2 regions of the Telluria sp. ZB4P34 genome follow, and region 1 is predicted to be linked to the other one. Evidence: predicted binding sites of a transcription regulator. Region 1 holds the regulator's gene; the other holds the start of a gene.
The links. Region 1 encodes LexA, which represses DNA repair genes until DNA is damaged. Its sites were predicted from a motif close to ACTGTATNNNNATACAGT; they were not measured.
Positions count from the first base shown of each region.

Region 2: the regulator LexA is predicted to act here: its motif matches at 1,382-1,399, upstream of imuA (translesion DNA synthesis-associated protein ImuA).

Region 1 is NZ_JCASIF010000001.1:803,570-808,216, forward strand. It holds gene AC56KL_RS03580 (replicative DNA helicase) at 1-448, opposite strand, end outside; gene rplI (50S ribosomal protein L9) at 581-1,033, opposite strand; gene rpsR (30S ribosomal protein S18) at 1,070-1,360, opposite strand; gene priB (primosomal replication protein N) at 1,410-1,700, opposite strand; gene rpsF (30S ribosomal protein S6) at 1,740-2,129, opposite strand; gene lexA (transcriptional repressor LexA) at 2,426-3,058, shown strand; gene AC56KL_RS03610 (tetratricopeptide repeat protein) at 3,121-3,888, opposite strand; gene AC56KL_RS03615 (cystathionine gamma-synthase family protein) at 4,185-4,647, opposite strand, start outside.
Region 2 is NZ_JCASIF010000001.1:963,324-967,970, reverse strand. It holds gene AC56KL_RS04290 (putative Na+/H+ antiporter) at 1-1,177, opposite strand, end outside; gene imuA (translesion DNA synthesis-associated protein ImuA) at 1,418-2,152, shown strand; gene AC56KL_RS04280 (Y-family DNA polymerase) at 2,082-3,614, shown strand; gene AC56KL_RS04275 (YybH family protein) at 3,846-4,289, opposite strand; gene AC56KL_RS04270 (CopD family protein) at 4,316-4,647, opposite strand, start outside.

The DNA of each region.
Region 1 (4,647 bases):
CGGCTTCGTCGAGCATCTGCTTGACTTCCTTGCCCTGCGGGTTGAATGCATTGCCCGAGATTTCGTCGGCGACGGTGATGAGTTTGCGCAGGATGCCGCGGTCGCGGACGATTTCGGCGTAACGGCGGATATTCGCCGCCGACGGGGTGTTCTGCGCCATCGCGTTCAGGTATTGCAGGCCGCCCACTTCCTCGGCCTTGCCGAGGTTGTTGCAAGCCTCGTAGACCGTGATCACGTCGGCCGGCTTGCCGGCATTGATCAGGCGGACCATCTGTTCGAAGATGATGCGGTGGTCGTAGCGGTAGAAATCGTCCGCGTTCATGAAGTCGGCGATGCGGTCCCACGCGGCATTATCGCGCAGCAGGCCGCCGATGACGGACTGTTCTGCTTCGATGGAATGCGGCGGGATGCGCAGGGAGTCGACTTGCGGATCGGCTGGGGAATTCATGGCGGGCATTATACCTTCTCCTGTCATACGGCTGTCATAAATGACCGGTTTTTCAGGACGTAAAAAAAGCCGGGCAAGCCCGGCTTTTCGTTTTTACAACAGAAGCTTAGTGCAGCTCCCCTGGTGCATTCATCAAGCAGCTTCGCCGACGACGGCGATGGTGATTTCCGAGACGACGTCGGTGTGCAGCGCGACGGCGACCGGGAATTCGCCGGTGGTCTTCAGCGGGCCGGTCGGCATGCGAACCTGCGCCTTTTCGACCGGGAAGCCTTGCTTGCTCAGGGCTTCGGCGATGTCGAAGTTGGTGACCGAACCGAACAGACGGCCGTCCACGCCCGCCTTCTGGGCGATGGTGACGGTCATGCCGCTCAGCTTCTCGCCTTGCGCCTGGGCAGCCGACAGCTTTGCAGCTGCTGCTTTTTCCAGTTCGGCGCGCTTGACTTCGAACTCGGCCACGGCAGCCTGGGTGGCGCGGCGCGCCATCTTTTGCGGGATCAGGAAGTTACGTGCGTAACCGTCCTTGACCTTGACCACGTCGCCCAGGTTGCCGACGTTAACAACTTTTTCCAAAAGGATAATTTGCATTTTTTTCTCCAGAAGTTCTGATCTGTTCGCCGCGGATTAACCGTGGTGCAGGTCGGTGTACGGCAGCAGCGCGAGGTAGCGTGCGCGCTTGATGGCGGTGTCGACCTGGCGCTGGTAGTGCGCCTTGGTACCGGTCAGACGTGCCGGCATGATCTTGCCGTTTTCCTGGACGAAGTCCTTCAGGGTGTCGACGTCTTTGTAATCGACCTGTTCCACGTTTGCAGCGGTGAAGCGGCAGAACTTCTTGCGCTTGAACAGCGGATTCTGCTGCTTGCGCTTGAGTTTTTCTTTAGCTTTGTTTTTGTCGAACTTTTTACCGAATGCCATTTTTGAGGCTCCTGTATCTGTAATCTAAATTGGCCGTGTCGCTGGGCGACTATGCGGCACTGAAATCAACGATGTGAAACACCAAGGCTTTGCTGTTGCGGCCTTTCCTTGCAAGGAATCCTTCGAAGCGGTAAGCGGCGCCGAGTTCGGCGCTGGCGACCTTGCCTGAAATCTCGCCCGCGGCCAGCGCGGGAAGCTCAAACTCGACCAGCCTTGCCACCCCTGCTTCCTGCTGCTGCGAACTGTGCTGCAGCATTGCGCCCACGATGGGAACGCCGGCCGGGGTAAAACGCAGTACGTCTCGCTCCGCGATGGTCGCGATGAGCTGGAACCGGTTCACTGCGCTGTGTCGCTTCTTGCTGAATTCCTCAGGAAAACCTTAGGCAGCGGCGGCGGCCGGGGCAGGGGCTGCTGCTTCTGCGCGGTGGCTCTTGGCTGCGTCTTCGCGCTGGACCGACTTCATCATCGGCGACGGTGCGGTTTCGGCCTTCTTCATCTTGACGGTCAGGTGACGCAGGACGGCATCGTTGAACTTGAATGCGGTTTCCAGCTCGACCAGGGTCTCGTTGTCGCACTCGATGTTCATGCAGATGTAGTGGGCTTTCGGCAGCTTCTGGATCTGGTAAGCCATCTGGCGACGGCCCCAGTCTTCCACGCGATGGATGTTACCGCCGCGGCTGCTCACCGTGGCCTTGTAACGCTCAATCATCGCCGGGACTTGCTCGCTCTGGTCCGGGTGGACGATAAAAACGATTTCATAATGACGCATGCAACACTCCTTAAGGACGTTTAAACAAATGCCCACCTCGGCGTCAAGACGAGTGTGGGAAGGGGTAAGCCGAACATTATAGCCGGAAAAATGTGCAGTTGGGAAGGTGGAGCGTGTTTGCGAAGCCAGATGAGCCGGCATGAAGCAAGGAATGATGCGTGCATCCCGCCACAGTTACGTCCATCGGAACCGCATTGCACAAATTTTTCACACTTTTCCCGTGTTTGCCCTTGCGTATATCAGAATACTGTACAAAAATACAGTCTGCTCTTACAACCATTTGCCGTAAAACATCCATGCTCAAGCTCACCCCAAGGCAAGAACAGATCCTTAACCTGATCAAGGAAGCGATCGAGAACACCGGTTTCCCGCCGACCCGCGCCGAAATCGCGGCCGAGCTGGGCTTCAAGTCGGCCAATGCGGCCGAGGAGCACCTGCAGGCGCTGGCGCGCAAGGGCGCGATCGAGATCTCGCCCGGCACCTCGCGCGGCATCCGCCTCGTCGGCGCCTCGGTCGAACAGGTCCCGATGCCGCCGCCGAACCTGATGATGTCGCTGCCGCTGGTCGGCCGCGTCGCCGCCGGTTCACCGATCCTGGCCCAGGAACACGTGGAAGCCACCTATTCCGTCGATGCGGCCATGTTCTCGGCGCGGCCGGACTTCCTGCTGAAGGTCAAGGGCTGGTCGATGCGCGACGCCGGCATTTGCGACGGCGACTTCCTGGCGGTGAAGAAGATCGACAGCGCCAAGAACGGCCAGATCGTGGTGGCACGGCTGGGCGAGGAAGTGACGGTCAAGCGCTACCGCAAGACCGGCAACCTGGTCGAGCTGCTGCCGGAAAATCCCGATTTCAAGGTGATCCAGGTGAGCCCGGAAGACGAGTTCGCACTGGAAGGCCTGGCCGTCGGCCTGATGCGCAGCTGGCACTAAGGCTCGCACTCAGGCTGGACTGCGGCCGGTGCGGGCTTACCCGCGCCGCGCCGCCAGGCGGCTTATTGGATCTTCTTGTCCGCCCAGTAGGAGTCTTTCTTGGCGGACTTTACCATCTTGTTGTGCTCTTCCACGTAGGCCTCGGTCGCCGAGCGCCACGCCGCGAAGTCGGCCAGCACCAGCTTCGAGCTCACCTTCGCTTCCTCGCTCAGGTTTTCCTGCAGTTGCGCGAGGTAGGCCGTTGACTTCTCGACCTCTTCCTTGTTCATCAGCTTCTGGATGTCGGCAGGGATGCGCTTGGTCAGGGGCATTGCCTCGTTCAGGTTGGTGACGAACTTGTTGTAGCACTGCTGCCACACGCCCACCGCCGCACCGATGCGGTCGATGTCCGCGTTGACCTTCGACATCGCGGGGATCCGCGGCGCCACGCAACGGAATTCGCCCGACTTCAGGTCTTCGCCGTCGTAGCCGCTGATCCAGTAGTCGATCTCTTTCCTGCGCTTGAGGCGCTGGTCCATCAGTTCCAGCGAAGCGGCGGCTACCTTGTTGCCCTTCGCAGCCGCCTTCCTGAACAGCGCCTCGGCCTTGGCTTCGTCGACCTGCCCTGCTTCGCCGTACCAGTACATCTGGCCCAGCGCCTGTTGCGCCTCGGGATTACCGGCATTGGCCAGCTTGGTATAGATCTTCAGCGCCGCCGGGTAGTCCTTTTTCTGGAACAGGGCGTTGGCATCTTCCAGCTCGCCGGCATAGGCGGCGCCGCACAGCAGCAGGGATGCAAGGAACAGCTTGGTCTTCATGGGCGGATCGAGGAGGTGAAAAAGAAATCCCATGATAGCGGCAATCCGGGGCCCGGCTCAACCGCTGAAACAAAAAGCGTGGCACGCTTCTCGTAGGGCGGGCGGCTACACCCCGGAGGCCGGTACACCCGCGGCGTGAACGCCGCCCGCGCGTTCAACTCACATTCGAGCTGAGGCGCAGCTCAAACACTGTCTGAACGCGCTGGCGGCGGTGACGCCAGCGCTGATCCAGCGCACGGGTGGAGCCGCCCACCCTACGAAACAGCAAGCCCGCGGTAGCCGCCATGAAAACGGCAACCCGGATCTGCCCTTGTCCGCAGTGCGTATCGTCAGGCGTCGAGCGCCTGGCGGAAGTCCGCCAGCAGGTCCTCGGTATCCTCGATGCCCACCGACACCCGGATCAGCGACTCGGCGATACCCATGCTGGCGCGCCGCTCCGCCCCCATCTCGAAGAAGATCGTGTGCGCCACCGGGATCACCAGGGTGCGGGTGTCGCCCAGGTTGCTGGCCGGGATGCCGAGCTGCAGTCGGTTGAGGTAGTCGAAGGGGTCGATGGAATCGACCAGCTCGAAGCTCATCAGGGAACCGGCGCTGCGGAACAGTTCCTTCACGATGCCGTGTTGCGGATGCGAAGCCAGGCCCGGATAGTGGACCGCCGCCACCCTGTCGTCGGCTTCCAGCATCTGCGCCAGCGCCAGCGCGTTGGCGCTGGTGCGCTCCATGCGCAGCGCCAGCGTCTCCGCGCCCACGGCGATGTGGTGCGCCGCTTCCGGCCCGAGGGCCGCGCCGAAG
Region 2 (4,647 bases), 160 kb from region 1:
CCATGCCGATCGAGCCGTCTTCGAAGCCGTCGCGCAGCAGGGCGGCGCCGGCCGGATTGGGCGCGTTGGCGATCACGGTCAGTCCGCCGCCGCCGACCGCCCCGGCCACCAGCATGTACTTGGCATGGTCGGACAGGCCCTCGATCAGCGAACCGAGGTAAGTCAGTGCCGCATTATCGGTGATTGCCGTCAGGGCCAGCGCGCCGAAGAACAGGGCGGTCGGCTCCAGGCTGGAGACCAGCGGCTGCAGCCACCACTGCTGCATGCCACCCAGCAGCACCAGTCCGGCCAGAAAGAAGCCGACCAGCAGGCCTTCCTTCAGGATCAGCGGCGACTGGTGCTTGGGATAGGCCTGGGTATAGCCGAGGAAGAACAGGAACAGGCCGATGAACAGCACCGGGTGGTGGGCCAGCAGCACCACGCCTGCCAGCAAAGCCAGGTGGACCGCGGACACGACCCAGGGCATGCGCACGTCCTCGACCACGGCGCCGGGCGCCAGGTGGCGGCGCAACAGCAGGGTGATGACGGTGGCATTGAACAGCACCGCCAGCGCGGCGCGCCAGCCGAAGGTGGCGGCCATGAAGGCGCTGTCCCAGCCCCAGGCGCCGGCAACCATCAGCACCGGAGGCGCCGCATACGAGGTGAGGGTGCCGCCGATCGAGACGTTGACGAAGAGCACGCCGATGGCGCCGTACTTCAGCCATTCGGGAATTCCGGGCCGGAATACCTGGGGCGCCAGCATCAGGGCGGCCAGCGTCATCGCGGCCGGCTCGGTGATCAGGGAGCCCGCCAGGGGCACCAGCGCCAGGCCGAGCCAGCACAGGGCCACCTCGGTGCGCACCGGCGCCAGCCGCGCCAGCAGCGCGAGCAGGTCGCGCACGGCGTCGAGCACGGGACGCGAGGCGGCGATCACCATCACCACGAACACGAACAGCGGCTCGGTATAGTGGCGCGATTCAGCGTAGGCAACGGCTTCGGCGCTGCCGGCCAGCAAGGCCATGGCGAGCACCAGCACGAAAGCCCAGAAGCCGAACACGACTTCGACTTCGCCCAGCAGGTGGAACAGGCCGGCATGGCGCGGATGGCGCCTGGCCAGCGAATGGAACAGCTTGGTAGAAAAGGTGTGGACGAGGGCGATCGCGAACAGGATGGCGCCGGTGAGCTGGAGGGTGGTCACGGGCGTGCTCCGTGGCGTGCATGAGACAGCTTCATCATTGTCTGAGCATTGTCTGAGTGTAAATGGACGAGCCGCCATTATTTCATGGATTGCAGAGCAGGGCGGCTTTTCCGGGGTATTCGCAGCTTTAGCTTCTGTCAATACCAATCGGGTAAGTGGTATGGCCAAAATGAATACATCTTGCCAAATCCAGGCTCAGCGAGTACTGTATGTTTATACAGTACTTTTTCACCAATCCCTATGAATTCCTCATCCACACCGGGGGCATTGTCCTCTGTTGCGCCGGAAGCCTTGCACCCTTCGCTGTGGCGCGCCTCGCAGCTGGCGCGCGCCGGCACGCGCTGTGTCGACACCGGGCATGCGGCGCTGTCGCCGCAGCTGCCCGGCGGCGGCTGGCCCGTTGGCACCCTGGTCGAGCTGCTGCTGCAACAGCCCGGCATCGGCGAAATGCGCCTGCTGCGCCCGGCCCTGCAAGCCTGCGCCGAACGCCGCATCGTCCTGCTCCAGCCGCCCCATCCGCCGCAAGCCCTGGCGCTGGCCGCGCTGGGCCTGCAGCCTTCGCAACTGCTGTGGCTGCGTACCAGCCGCAGCGCCGACGCGCTGTGGGCGGCCGAGCAGGTGCTGCGCAGCGGCAGCTGCGGGGCGCTGCTGTTCTGGGCCAACCACGCGCGCGGCGAAAGCCTGCGCCGCCTGCACCTGGCGGCGCAGAGCGGCGAAACCCTGTTCTTCATGCTCCGCCCGCTGGCCGCGGCGCAAGATGCTTCGCCCGCGCCCCTGCGCCTGGCGCTGCGCCCGGCGGCCGGCGGCATGCACATCGACTTCGTCAAGCGCCGGGGGCCGCAGCGCGACGCGCCGCTGTTTCTTCCGCTTGGTTTGCCCCTCACTTCTTCCCTGGTACAACGACATGCGTTTGTGGATCGGCCTGTCCCTACCCCAGCTGGCGCTCGACATCTTCAGCCCCAGCTGGTGCAGTGACCCGGGCAGCGTCGTGCTGGAGCAGGAGCGCGTGCTGGCAGTGTCGCCGGCGGCGCGCGCGGCGGGCGTGCGGCCCGGCATGCGGCGCGGCGGCGTGCTCATGCTCATGCCCGAAGCGCGGCTGCTCGAACGCAGCCCGGCGCGCGAAGCCGAGGCGCTCGACGCGGTCGCGCTGGCGATGCTGCAGTTCACGCCCCAGGTCGCACTGGCCGAGGAAGCGACGCTGCTGCTCGACATCGGCGCCAGCCTGCGCCTGTTCGGCGGCATCCGCGCCCTGTGCGCGCGCGTGCGCGCCAGCCTGCGCGCGCTCGGCTACACCGCATCGGTCAGCTGTGCGCCTACGGCGCGCGCGGCCTGGCTGCTGGCGCGCGCGGCTGCCCATGGCAGCATGGCGGAAGCGGGGCGGGGAGCGGGGCGCGGCCGCTTCCCCGGGCGTGCCTTACGGCAGGCCTCGCTCGAACGCCGCCTCGACCGCCTGCCGCTGGCCCTGCTGCCTCCGGCCCGGCCGTTTGGAGCCTGGTTCGAGGGCATCGGCTGCGAAAGCCTGGCCGAACTGCGGCGCCTGCCGCGCCCCGGCCTGCAGCGGCGCTGCGGACGCGAGCTGCTCGATATGCTCGACGCTGCCTACGGCCTGTGCCCCGAATTGTTCGAATGGGTCGCGCCGCCCGAGAGTTTCCGGGCCCGGCTGGAGCTGTTCGACCGCATCGAGCAGGCTGAACTGCTGTTGGCCGGCGCCCACCACCTGGTGCTGCAGCTGGTCGGCTGGCTGTGCGCGCGCCAGCTCGCGGTGGAACGCATCACGCTGCTGATGGAACACGAACGGGGGCGGGTGGCGATGCCGCCGACGCCGCTCGAGATCGTCCTGGCCGAGCCGGGCTGGCGCGACGAGCACCTGGTGCGCCTCCTGAAGGAGCGCCTGGCCCGGCAGGAATTGCCGGCGCCGGTGATCGGGCTCGGGCTCGAAGCGCGGCAGGTGAGGGCGATGGCGCCGCCGACCGAATCGCTGTTCCCGGAGCCCGGCGGCAGCGAGGAAGACCGGATGCGCATGCTCGAGCTGCTGGTGGCGCGGCTGGGAGCGGACAACGTGCTGCAGGCGCTGCCGCAGGCCGATTACCGGCCCGAAGTCGCCAACGAATGGGTGCCGGTGCAGCAGGAGCTGCGCCCGGCGGCGCAGGCGGCGCGCTTGCCGCCGGATGTCGGCAGCCTGCCGCGTCCGAGCTGGCTGCTGGCCAAGCCGATCGCGCTCCTGATGCGCAACCACCGGCCCTTCTACGGCTCGCCCCTGAAGGTGGCCTCGACGCCCGAACGCATCGAGGCCGGCTGGTGGAGCGAGACCCAGACCCGCGATTACTTCATTGCCGAAGGACAGGACCATAGCTTGTACTGGATCTACCGCGAGCGCATCGTCGGCGCGGGCGAGGACGCCGAGCCGCGCTGGTATTTGCACGGCCTGTTCGGATAGCGAGTACAGCCGACTGCCCAAGCTGCTGCGCTTTTGGTTTAGTCAGCAGCTCAAGGCATGGAAGCCTCGCTGCCTGGCCCATGAACGATTCAGCTGGCATCCGGGTACAGTGTGGCTCTACTGCGGGAGCAAGGCGCCGGCTTGACCTGTAGGCGACGCCTTGCCGGAGCATCATTCAAAGCAGGCGTACCGGGCTGATCCTGCGCTCCTGCGATACCAAGGAAAAATTACTTACTTTGCTTTCCGGGATGACCAGTGCACATGGATGATCGCCCATGCGTCGCCACGTTTTTCCAGCACCGCCGTTCCGGTACCGAAAGCGTGCACCGGCTTGCCACGCGAGGTCCCGCTGGTCTCCGTCTCCTCCCAGACAACGGCGGTGTTGCCGTCGATACGCTCGGTTTGCTTGAGCACCTTGCGCGTCGAGGCCTTTGCAAAATCCATATCTCCGCCCAGGTGATGGCTTGCATATTCGTCGCGTGAGCGCTCGACATAGCCGGCTTCATAGATTGCAATTTCTGGCGCCAGGAGGCTGAGGGCCTTCGCCTTATCGCCGGCTGCCAGCGCGTCGTGAAACGCTGCAAGCGTTTCCTTGGGAGACGCTGCGAAACTGGCAGCCGAGCTGGCAACCAGGATGCTCGCCAGTGCGAGTTGTTTCAGGGATGTCTTTATCATTGTTATTCCTTTGAACGAAGAAGTAGTCAAGATGCCGTTGGTGGTGGCGTCGAGCTTAGAAATGCTGCCGCTACGATTGCTGCAACGAGGAAGAATGCTTCCACTTGCAGGACCCGCGCGAACGCTTGGCCTGTCCTTGCCCCGACTGTCGTGCTCATGCCGGGCTCATCCTCATTGCACGTTTCGCGGCCCGCACCGGACTGGGTGCCATCGGTAAGGGTGCGAAGCTGCAAAAACATCGTCGGCATGACGACGAAGCGGTTCAGGCCGCCCAGCGTCGCGGCACAACATACCAACACTATTTTGACAAGTAGGCTCGTGGCATAAGGATTACCGAATGCGTTATCGAATTCGCCAA